DNA from 3 places in the Brevibacillus sp. M2.1A genome. Region 2 is predicted to be linked to each of the others. Evidence: riboswitches for the same ligand, from Rfam matches in the RefSeq annotation. Region 2 holds a riboswitch; each other region holds the start of a gene.
The links. Region 2 has a riboswitch for cyclic di-GMP ahead of HP567_RS08515 (GNAT family N-acetyltransferase). Riboswitches for the same ligand answer to the same signal wherever they lie in the genome.

Region 1 (3,267 bases), 1.6 Mb from region 2:
GGCTGTCCTTCTCCCCCTTGTGTTCCGTAAAGGAGATAAGGCTTGTCCCCTTTGAAGAGCATCGCTGGGTTAATTGTGTGGAAGGTGCGTTTGCCTGGTTCCAAGTGATTGATGTGTTTGGAATCCAAAGAGAAATAACTTCCGCGGTTTTGCAAAAGGACACCCGTATCTTTCGCTACGATGCCGGAACCCCAGTCAAAATAGTGACTCTGAATGATGGACACGGCATTTCCATCTTTGTCGACGATCCCGAACCAGGTTGTATCGCCTTTTGGATCAAGCGGTTCTACGGATTTGGCTGCTTGCTTCATATCAATACGCGCAGCTAAATCTTTCCCATGCTGCTTGGACAACAGCTCATCTACAGGGATATCCGCAAAGGCTGGGTCAGTCAGCCATTTGTCGCGGTCAGCAAAAGCCTGTTTGGTAGCTTCCACAATCGTGTGATAGTAATCGGGTGTTCCTTCACCCATGCTCTTAAGGTCAAAGTTATTCAAAACATTAAGAATGGAGAGTGATGCCATGCCTTGGGAGTTAGGCGGAACGTTGTATGCTTTGTATCCGCGGTAGTCTACCGTAATAGGATCTGCCCAAGTGGAGGTATGCTTCTCAAAATCTTTCAACGTGAGCAATCCGCCGTTGGCTTGCATGTCTGCTACGATTTTTTTAGCAACTTCTCCTTTATAAAAACCGTCAGCGCCTTTTTTCGCAATGATTCGCAAAGTATTGGCAAGGTCCTTTTGTTTGAGAATTTCGCCTGCTGCATAAGGATCGCCGTTGGGCTTCAGGAATGTTTTACGGAATCCATCAAAACGTTGAAGATTCTTCAAGTCATTGTCAGTTGGATCTGTCGCGTATTTTGTCCAATACACTTGGTTGGGGGAGACTGGATATCCGTTTTCGGCGTATCCAATGGCAGGCTCCAGCAGTCTGTTCCATTGAAGCTTGCTGTTGCCCATTTTTTTATGGGCGTAGTTGTACGCCTCCCACCAGCCGGAGACAACTCCAGGGACAGTGTTTGCCGATTCATAACCGCGGGACGGGATTTTTTCGTAGCCTTTGCCTTTGTAATAGTCGATGGTTGCCTTTTCGCCTGCACGACCACTGCCGTTCAGTGCCTTCAGCTCTTTTGTTTTGGCATTGTAGATGAGCCAGAAGTTATCTCCGCCAATGGTTGTGTAATGAGGGTAGACAACAGCTAAGGTGGAAGCGGCTGTAATAGCAGCATCTACTGCGTTTCCACCGTCTTCCAATGTCTTCAGGGCCGCAGCCGTAGCCAGATAGTGAGGAGTCGTCACCATAGCGTTCGGTGACATCGATGTTGGACGGTTAGCAGCTTGTGCCCCAGAGAATGTTGATAGCCCGATGACAGCAGTCAGCGCGACGGTCGAGAGTTTCTTCAAGAATGACATTCCTATGAAACCTCCTTCATGATGAATAGAATAATGATTTCATTAAACCGGCTATCCGCTGTTGCCTCACCTCCTTTAAAAGTTAAAAATACACAAACATACAAAAATAGACAAAAATAGACATTGCGCGCGCAAAAAAAGACCAATGATATAGGATCATTGGTCTCGTCCTACATCAATACTTCGGTAGCTGGCAAGCGTGTCCGCTGTTGCGGAGGTAGCCCCTGTAGCTTTGCGTCGCCGGATTTCCCCGGGTATGCCGTTTCGATATCAATGGGTGAAACATAAAATGACATGACACAAATAGTGATTCGATCGTTGTGGGAAAATGTTCCTAAAAGTCCGTTTGCCAATAATATAGACTATTTACCATTTGTGGTAAATAAGAAAAAATATTTTAATCCAGAAAAATAGTCAGGAATGCTATAGGAAAGGTTGTTTTTCGCATACATTCACACACCTCCTGGGGCAGAACTGCTTATGATGATAAAAAGGCACATTCGCCAAGGAGTGAAACAAAGACCATGATGCATCCCGATACAGAATTGCGCTATATCAACGATGAGATCGGGTACGGTGTGTTTGCGACAAGGTTTATCCCAAAAGGAACGATTGTATGGGCACAGGATGATTTGGATCAGGTATTGGACCCTGCATTTGTGGAAAGACTTGACTCATTACGAAAACAGGACGTACAAAAATATTCGTTTAAGAACCAGTTCGGAAAGTACATTCTTTGCTGGGATAAGGCAAGGTACGTGAACCACAGCTTTCATGCGAATTGTGTGCCGACCATGTATGATATGGAATTGGCAGCACGGGATATTTTACCGGGCGAAGAGCTGACCGATGATTACGGAACGTTAAATTTGGATGAACCTTTTGATTGTTTGCCCGAGTCTGACACGGAACGCTCCCGCGTAATGCCTGATGATTTGCTTCGGTATTACCCGCAGTGGGATCGGATTGCAGCGGAAGCATTCCAACGTTTCAATCATGTTGAACAGCCTTTGCTACATCTCATTTCCCCGAAGCATCTCGAAACGATTCGTGGAATCACGGAGCAGCGCTTAGCCATTGATTCTGTCGTTCACCTGTATTGCAGGTCACAATGGCAAACGAGGCAGCAATGGGAGACGTGAGCGGGTCGGTCAACGACCCGATTTTGTTGAACTCTGGGTAGAGAATCAGTATTATGGAATGTAAAGGTGAAGTGAAAGGTTGATTTCATTGGAAAACAAGGTAGCGGCATCCAATTTTATCCGCAATATCATGATTGATGACTTGCAAGAGGGCAAAGTAAAGGAAATCATTACCCGCTTTCCCCCAGAACCGAACGGGTATCTCCATATTGGACATGCAAAAGCGATCTGCCTCAACTTTGAGTTGGCTCGAGAATTCTCCGGCAAGGCCAACCTGCGTTTTGACGATACGAACCCGGTGAAGGAAGACATCGAATACGTAGAGGCCATCAAAAGGGACGTTCAATGGCTTGGCTTCGAATGGGACGGGTTGTTTTTTGCATCTGATTACTTTGAAGAGATGTACAACCGTGCGGTGCTGTTGATTAAAAAAGGTCTGGCTTACGTAGACGATCTTTCTCCAGAAGATATGCGGAAAATGCGCGGAACATGGACAGAGCCAGGCACAGATAGTCCGTTCCGCAGCCGGTCAGTGGAGGAAAACCTGGATCTGTTTGCACGTATGCGCCAAGGGGAATTCAGGGACGGAGAAAAGGTGCTTCGTGCGAAAATCGACATGGCTTCTCAAAACTTCAACATGCGTGATCCGGTTCTGTATCGGATCTCCCATGCAACGCATCACAACACAGGTGACAAATGGTGCATCTACCCGA
Region 2 (3,267 bases):
GTTCAATTTTCTCAAAGCCGCCAGAAACCTTAACGACTTCGTCTTTTTGCTCAGAAACGAGCACAAGCACTTCTTCCAGGCTCTCTTTGTTCTTGTCGGTAATATCTGCGTTGACTTCTACTTTTGCGCCGACTTCCTGAATCATGCTGTGAACATGGACGATGAACTCTTGCAGGTTTTTCGTTTTATCTGCGAAGTTTTGCATGTAGTTGTCTACATTGGTGAACATTTCTTGTACTTCGAGAATGCCCTCGCTATTTTTCTCAAAAGAAGTCTGCGACTCGGAAATCATATCCGATACGAGTTTCATTTTTTCGCGGATGGTCATGAGCAGGCTCGAGATCGACTCGGACGATAGCTTGGAGGACTCTGCCAGCTTGCGTACTTCATCTGCGACGACAGCAAATCCTCGGCCGTGTTCGCCTGCGCGAGACGCTTCAATCGTGGCATTGAGTGCCAACAGATTGGTTTGTGCAGAAATCTCGGAAATGGTTTGGATGATTTTTCCAATCGATTCGGTTTCTTTATTGAGCTCTTGGATTAGCTGGTTCGTACCTTGGATGTCCTTGATGAATCGTTCAAAGTCATTACCGATGTTGCCAATGCGTTTTCCACTCTCGCTAGTGGCTTCCTTGGTCGATTCTACGTACTCATGCATCTCTGTAACAGAGCGGGTCATGTCCTCAACTTGCAAATTCGTCGAGCTCATTTCCCGACGCAGCTCGTCTGTATTGCTGGTCTGGACAGTAAAGGACTCCATGATGTCTTGCAGGGAAGCGACGGTTTCGACAGCGCGAACATTGACACCGTCCGTTACCTTGTTCAAATTCTCTTGATAGTCTTGCATAGAGGTGAGTGATTCATTGATCTTATCCAGAACACGTTGCAACGATTCCTTCGAGGCAATCGCTTCTTGCTTCTGTTGCTCACTTTCCTCTTGCAACTTGTTATTGAATACAGCATGCATCATGCTCGTGATAGAGACAAAGCAGAAGGTGAGCAGGAAGTACATCAGATCGAGATTGCTTGTCGAATGGAAAATCGTTTCTCTTTGTGTCAGGAAGTAGTAAGAGACAATGCCCAATGTCGATACAATCGTCAAAATATTGATGAGTCGGTCTTGATAAATCCCCATGACTGCTACGAAGAACATAATGGTCATGATATTGATCATATGCGGGTCCAGTCCGACTACGATGAACATGAAGATCCCGATTACGGCGAAGTTAAAGAACTTCATGAAGGGCGCTGCTTTTTCACGGAAGCTCGGGCGATTAGAGATGTAAGCAAAAGGTGCCAGTACGCCATACAAAATACCCAGAATTGTGAAAACGAATGTGTACGAAACGCCTAGAAAGAGGTTTAAGACCTGAACAACCGTAATAATACTTGCGAATACGATTACGACCCAATTGTTTCTTCTTCTCAATAAATCAATTTTATCCATGTTATCCATGTTACCCACCTACCTCGACTTTTACTTGGTTGGATGACGACGTATTGTACCAGGAATATTTCGGATCGTGCTTATTGTCATAGACATCTTTTAGATGGAAAAGGGTCGGAATCGCATCGGCCCCTTTGTAAAAGACGATATCTTTGGTCTGAGTTGCTTTTACTTGATACTTCGTGTTAATAAATTTAAAAAAGGTCGGATCTGCTACCCCGATTGCGTGGGTATAACCATGCTTTTCAGCGTAATCTATCATCAGGCAAATTCCTTTTTGCCCCAGTTGTCCGCGGTATTTCGGCAGAACAGCGAGACTGTCTACCTCCATTACTTTCATATCTTCTGTAACAACATCCTGAAAAAGTGATTTCATATAAGCACTTGATTTGGAAAAGGGCGTCATTTCAAATGTTCCACCTGCTTCACCATCTTCGGCGATTAAGAGGAACTGAGCCGAGCCTTCTTTCGCGTACTCCATCTCGAAGCCCATGCTTGTCCATACTGTTTCTTTGATTTCATGAAATTTGGCTAACTCTTGTACGGTTTCTACTTGTTTGTACATAACTTCTCCACTCCATCATTTTCTGATTACCGTGTTGTGTATGTTTGACGTCTCAAAAGTTATGTTTTTCCATCTGTTACAAAAATGAAAGTGCTTTCATCCTCCTTTCAAAAAACGAAACACAAAAAAAGGCCGTTCCATCGAAATGGAACAACCGAAGCTACCAACATCGAAAAATAGTCTCAAGATGATGGCAACCCGGCTATCATGGTCAAAGACTGTAGACCCGTGGTTTTGCGTCGCCACCTTTCGATGACTTTGCCTTTTTCATTTTTTAGCAAAAATTGTAAAACTGTGTCGAATTTTGCTAGACATAATCATGCAAAATATAAGCCATTTGTATTAGCTTTGTCAAGTTTTGGTAGGAAGAAGTAACTAATTGTTCATAATATATGAACGTACGAAAAAACCAGTTGCCGTATCAACTGGTTCTTCATTAAATAGGGAGTAGGGCGTTAGGTTAGGGTGCGCAGAATGTCTATAACTTCAGTAGGCTCCATTCGCTTTTTGTAGTCAGGATCTAAGAATACTGACCGGATTACGCCCTGTTCATCGAGGATATAAGTAGCCGGTATGGGGAGTGTCCAGGAATCGTCGCTATTAAAATGATTGAGATCGATATCCAATGATCGGTAGGTATCATGTAAATACTCAGGCAGTCTGAATATGAGTCTATATTTTTCTGCTACCTGATTATTGGTATCGCATAACACGGGGAAGCTCAGACGATTGTTCTCTTGCATAGTAAGAGAGTGTGCAGGAGATTGTGGACTAATGGCAAACAATTGAGCACCCAGAGAGGTTATCGTATCGAGCTGTTTTTGGTACGCTTGCATCTCCAAATTGCAGTAGGGGCACCATGATCCACGGAAAAATGTGAGGACGACAGGACCTTTTATGATTTCTTCCGACAAGGTAATATTCTTGCTAGTGTGATCGTTCAACGTGAAATCAGGCGCAATCGAACCAATCGGCAAGCCCTTTGCCAGTTCAGAGGTCCGCAGCTCCTCAATTGATCTTGTAAATGCATCTGTTACTTCACGGGTGAGGAAGTCTGCTATTTGAATGGTTGTAAAATCTAGCTCTTCGCGCAGGCTCTGAAAATGTGGTTTATCCATATGTCGTTCCCCTCTTTTTCGAAAGAATAGTAGAAGCCATGGCTTTACGATATCTTTCTTTTTGAGCGAAAGATGTAAACTGGATTACATTTTCTTCAAAATCCTGTCCCGCTGAATAGAAATAGATTTAAAGCCTG
Region 3 (3,267 bases), 1.5 Mb from region 2:
CAAACTGATTCTTGTTACAGCGATGAACCCTAACCCGGCGGGAGCAGGTAAGACACTCACGACGATTGGTTTGTCACAAGCATTAAATTATCTCGGGAAGAAAACAATGGCAGCGCTTCGCGAGCCGTCCTTGGGTCCTTGCATGGGGATCAAAGGAGGCGCAACCGGAAGCGGCCAAGCACAAATTCTCCCGGCTGACGAAATTAACCTGCATTTTACAGGGGACATTCATGCGATTACAGCTGCACATAACTTGTTGGCAGCGATGATCGACAATCATATTTTCCACGGCAATCCGCGTGGGCTCAATCCAAAGAAAATCGTCTGGAAACGAGCCATGGACATGAACGACCGTGCACTGCGTAACATCGTGGTTGGTCTGGGTGACGGCAACGGGATGACGCGTGAAGATGGCTTCATGATTACAACCGCTTCGGAAATCATGGCGATCTTATGCCTGAGTGAGAATCTGGCGGACTTGCGCGAGCGATTGAACCAGATCATTATTGGCTACGATTTCGATGATCAGCCTGTACGGGCAGAGGAAATCAACGCGGTCGATGCGATGTGTGTTCTCTTGAAGGAAGCCATCAAGCCCAATCTCGTACAGACAATCGAAGGAACTCCGGTCATCATTCACGGAGGACCTTTTGCCAATATCGCGCATGGGTGCAGCAGCGTGATCGGAACCAAGATGGCTTTGAAGCTGGCAGATTACGTCGTAACAGAGGCTGGCTTTGGTGCCGACCTGGGGGCCGAAAAGTTTTTTGACATCAAGTGCAGAAAAGCAGGTCTGACTCCATCGGCTGCTGTCGTGGTCATTACAGTTCGCTCGTTGAAATACAACGGCGGGGTAAAAGTACCTGATCTGGCAGAGGAGAACTTGTCTGCTCTGGAGAAAGGCTTCGAAAACGTCAAGCGCCATCTGGAAAACCTGCAAAAGTTCGGTGTGCCAGCAGTGGTGGCGATCAATCATTTTGCGACAGATACCCAGGCAGAGGTGGATGCAGTCATTGCGCTGTGCCAAGCGGCCGGAGCCGAAGCGGCGCTGTCCAAAGTATGGGCAGAAGGCGGAGCAGGTGGTGTCGAGCTTGCTGAAAAAGTGACTCGTGCAGCAGAGCGGCCTTCATCCTTCCGATTCTTGTATGAAGATAACCTCAGCATAAAAGACAAGATTGAGACAGTCGTAAAAGAAGTATACGGTGGATCAGGGGTTGTCTTTTCGCCGCTGGCATTAAAAACGATCCAAAAGGTAGAAGAAATGGGCATGTCCCATCTGCCTGTGTGCATGGCGAAAACACCTTACTCCTTTACGGACCGCGCTGATCTGTTGGGAGCACCTGTTGACTTCACGATCCAAGTGAGTGAAGTGCGCATATCAGCAGGAGCTGGTTTTATTGTGGCACTGACCGGTAGCTTGGTTACCATGCCAGGCCTCCCGAAAAAGCCGGCTGCTGAATCGTTATATGTAGACGAGGATGGCCAAGTGATCGGATTAAGCTAGTCAAAAAGTTTGACAAAAAGCTGACAACTGTAAAAGGTTGTCAGCTTTTTTTGTATTTTTGAGGTTTATTATCGGAAAGTTATGGGAAAAGAAAGGTGAGATTGAAAAATGTGAACTTAATTGAAAAACAACAAGGAATGACAAAGGCAAACTTGCTGAAAGGCAGGGACGCAAAGCCACGGGTCTAAGGTCGAGAGTCAAGTGACTTTCGCAGCTAGGACAGCCGGGTTGCCATACCGTAGTCATGATGGGCTGTCGGTGGGCAGTCTTTTTTTTGTTGAAAAAAGAGAAGGGAGAAGGGATTCGGTATGAAAAATAGTTTGAAGAATAAGCTAATTATCGTTTTGTGCCTGCTGTTGTTGATAAGTTTGGGTACGGTTTGCGGTGCAAGCTATTGGAGTGCTTCCAATCTTTTGGCAGACAGTCTGGACAAAGAAGCTGAGTTGTCAGCTAACAATCTCTCGATTCGTATCGATGGTTTCTTTAAAGAAAAAATTGAAATTGTAAGAGCAGTGGGAGGGTTGATGTCGGCTGATCAAAATGCCGAGTATGACCTGAAACTCATTCAAGAGGCCCAAAAGAAAAACCCCGAGTTTGAGACGTTCTTCTTTTCGCATGATTTAAGCGGAAAGAATGTGATCAATTTCAAGGGTGAAGTGACTGATATCTCGGATCGTCCGCACATTAAGGAAGCCAGCAAAGGGGAAGGAAAGGTTGTTGTCTCAGAGCCAGTTGTTTCGAAGCGCACAGGGAATAACATCGTGACCCTTGTCGTTCCATTGATGAAGGACAATCGTCAATACGGTTATATCGGTTCTACGATTCCTATCAATGAGATCCAAAAAAAGGTGTCCGAAGAGAAATTTGGTCAATCAGGCTACGCCTTTTTAGTAAGCAAAACAGGAACATTTATTTATCATCCGAACAGCGAGTTCATTCTGAAGGAATCGATTCTCAATATGGGTATTCTTGAACTTCAGACTGGCTTTGAAGACATCAAGCAAGGGAAGCATGGAATTGCCCAATATAATTACGAGAATACAGAGCGATTTGCTTCGTATGCTCCTACCAATTTGAACTGGGGTATATACATCACTGCACCTGTAGCAGAGCTGCATGCCCCTGTCGATCAACTGTCAGTTCGATTGATGGTTATTTCCCTCATCGTATTGGCAATTGGGGTTGTCCTCGTTTATTTCTTGGCTGTACGCATGGTGAAACCAATTGAGCGTCTGAATCACGCCGTAAATGTAGTGGCGCAGGGCAACTTGAAAGAGACCGTAACGGTTGACGGAAAAGACGAGATTGCGGTTCTGTCCCGTGACTTTAACCAGACGGTATCGCACTTGAAAAATTTGATTGAAGACGTATCACTGTCGTCTGATCAAGTACAGCGTTTTAGTCAGGAAGTATCTGAAGGTATTAAGCAGGCGACAGAAAACATCAACCAAATCGGCTTGTCTATCGCACAGATTTCTGAGGGAGCAGAGGCGCAGGCAGCCAGCTCGCAGGAAGTCGCATTGTCGATGACTGACATGGCAGCAGGCATAGTGAAAATCGCGGAGACGTCTGCACATGTTTCTGAGGCTGCCCAGATAGCAACAGAGCAGGCAGAACAAGGAACTGCTGTGGTAGAGCAGGCAGTTCTCCAGATGGGAAGCATTGGCGAGGGAACATCGAAGGCGACAGTAGCCATTGAACAGCTCAACAATCGCTCCAAAGAAATCGAAGGCATTCTTGATACGATCAGTCAATTGACCTCA

Region 1: another riboswitch for cyclic di-GMP. It lies ahead of ggt (gamma-glutamyltransferase); the one in region 2 lies ahead of HP567_RS08515 (GNAT family N-acetyltransferase).
Region 3: another riboswitch for cyclic di-GMP. It lies ahead of HP567_RS01095 (methyl-accepting chemotaxis protein); the one in region 2 lies ahead of HP567_RS08515 (GNAT family N-acetyltransferase).

The regions. Positions count from the first base shown of each region.
Region 1 covers NZ_JABSUY020000001.1:152,387-155,653, reverse strand. Annotated here, with positions in the region: gene ggt (gamma-glutamyltransferase) at 1-1,412, opposite strand, end outside; cyclic di-GMP riboswitch class I at 1,595-1,683, opposite strand; gene HP567_RS00690 (SET domain-containing protein) at 1,937-2,554, shown strand; gene HP567_RS00685 (glutamine--tRNA ligase/YqeY domain fusion protein) at 2,634-3,267, shown strand, end outside.
Region 2 covers NZ_JABSUY020000001.1:1,721,884-1,725,150, forward strand. Annotated here, with positions in the region: gene HP567_RS08510 (methyl-accepting chemotaxis protein) at 1-1,465, opposite strand, end outside; gene HP567_RS08515 (GNAT family N-acetyltransferase) at 1,458-2,012, opposite strand; cyclic di-GMP riboswitch class I at 2,202-2,285, opposite strand; gene HP567_RS08520 (peroxiredoxin-like family protein) at 2,468-3,130, opposite strand; gene HP567_RS08525 (Crp/Fnr family transcriptional regulator) at 3,215-3,267, opposite strand, start outside.
Region 3 covers NZ_JABSUY020000001.1:240,750-244,016, reverse strand. Annotated here, with positions in the region: gene HP567_RS01100 (formate--tetrahydrofolate ligase) at 1-1,504, shown strand, start outside; cyclic di-GMP riboswitch class I at 1,640-1,740, shown strand; gene HP567_RS01095 (methyl-accepting chemotaxis protein) at 1,813-3,267, shown strand, end outside.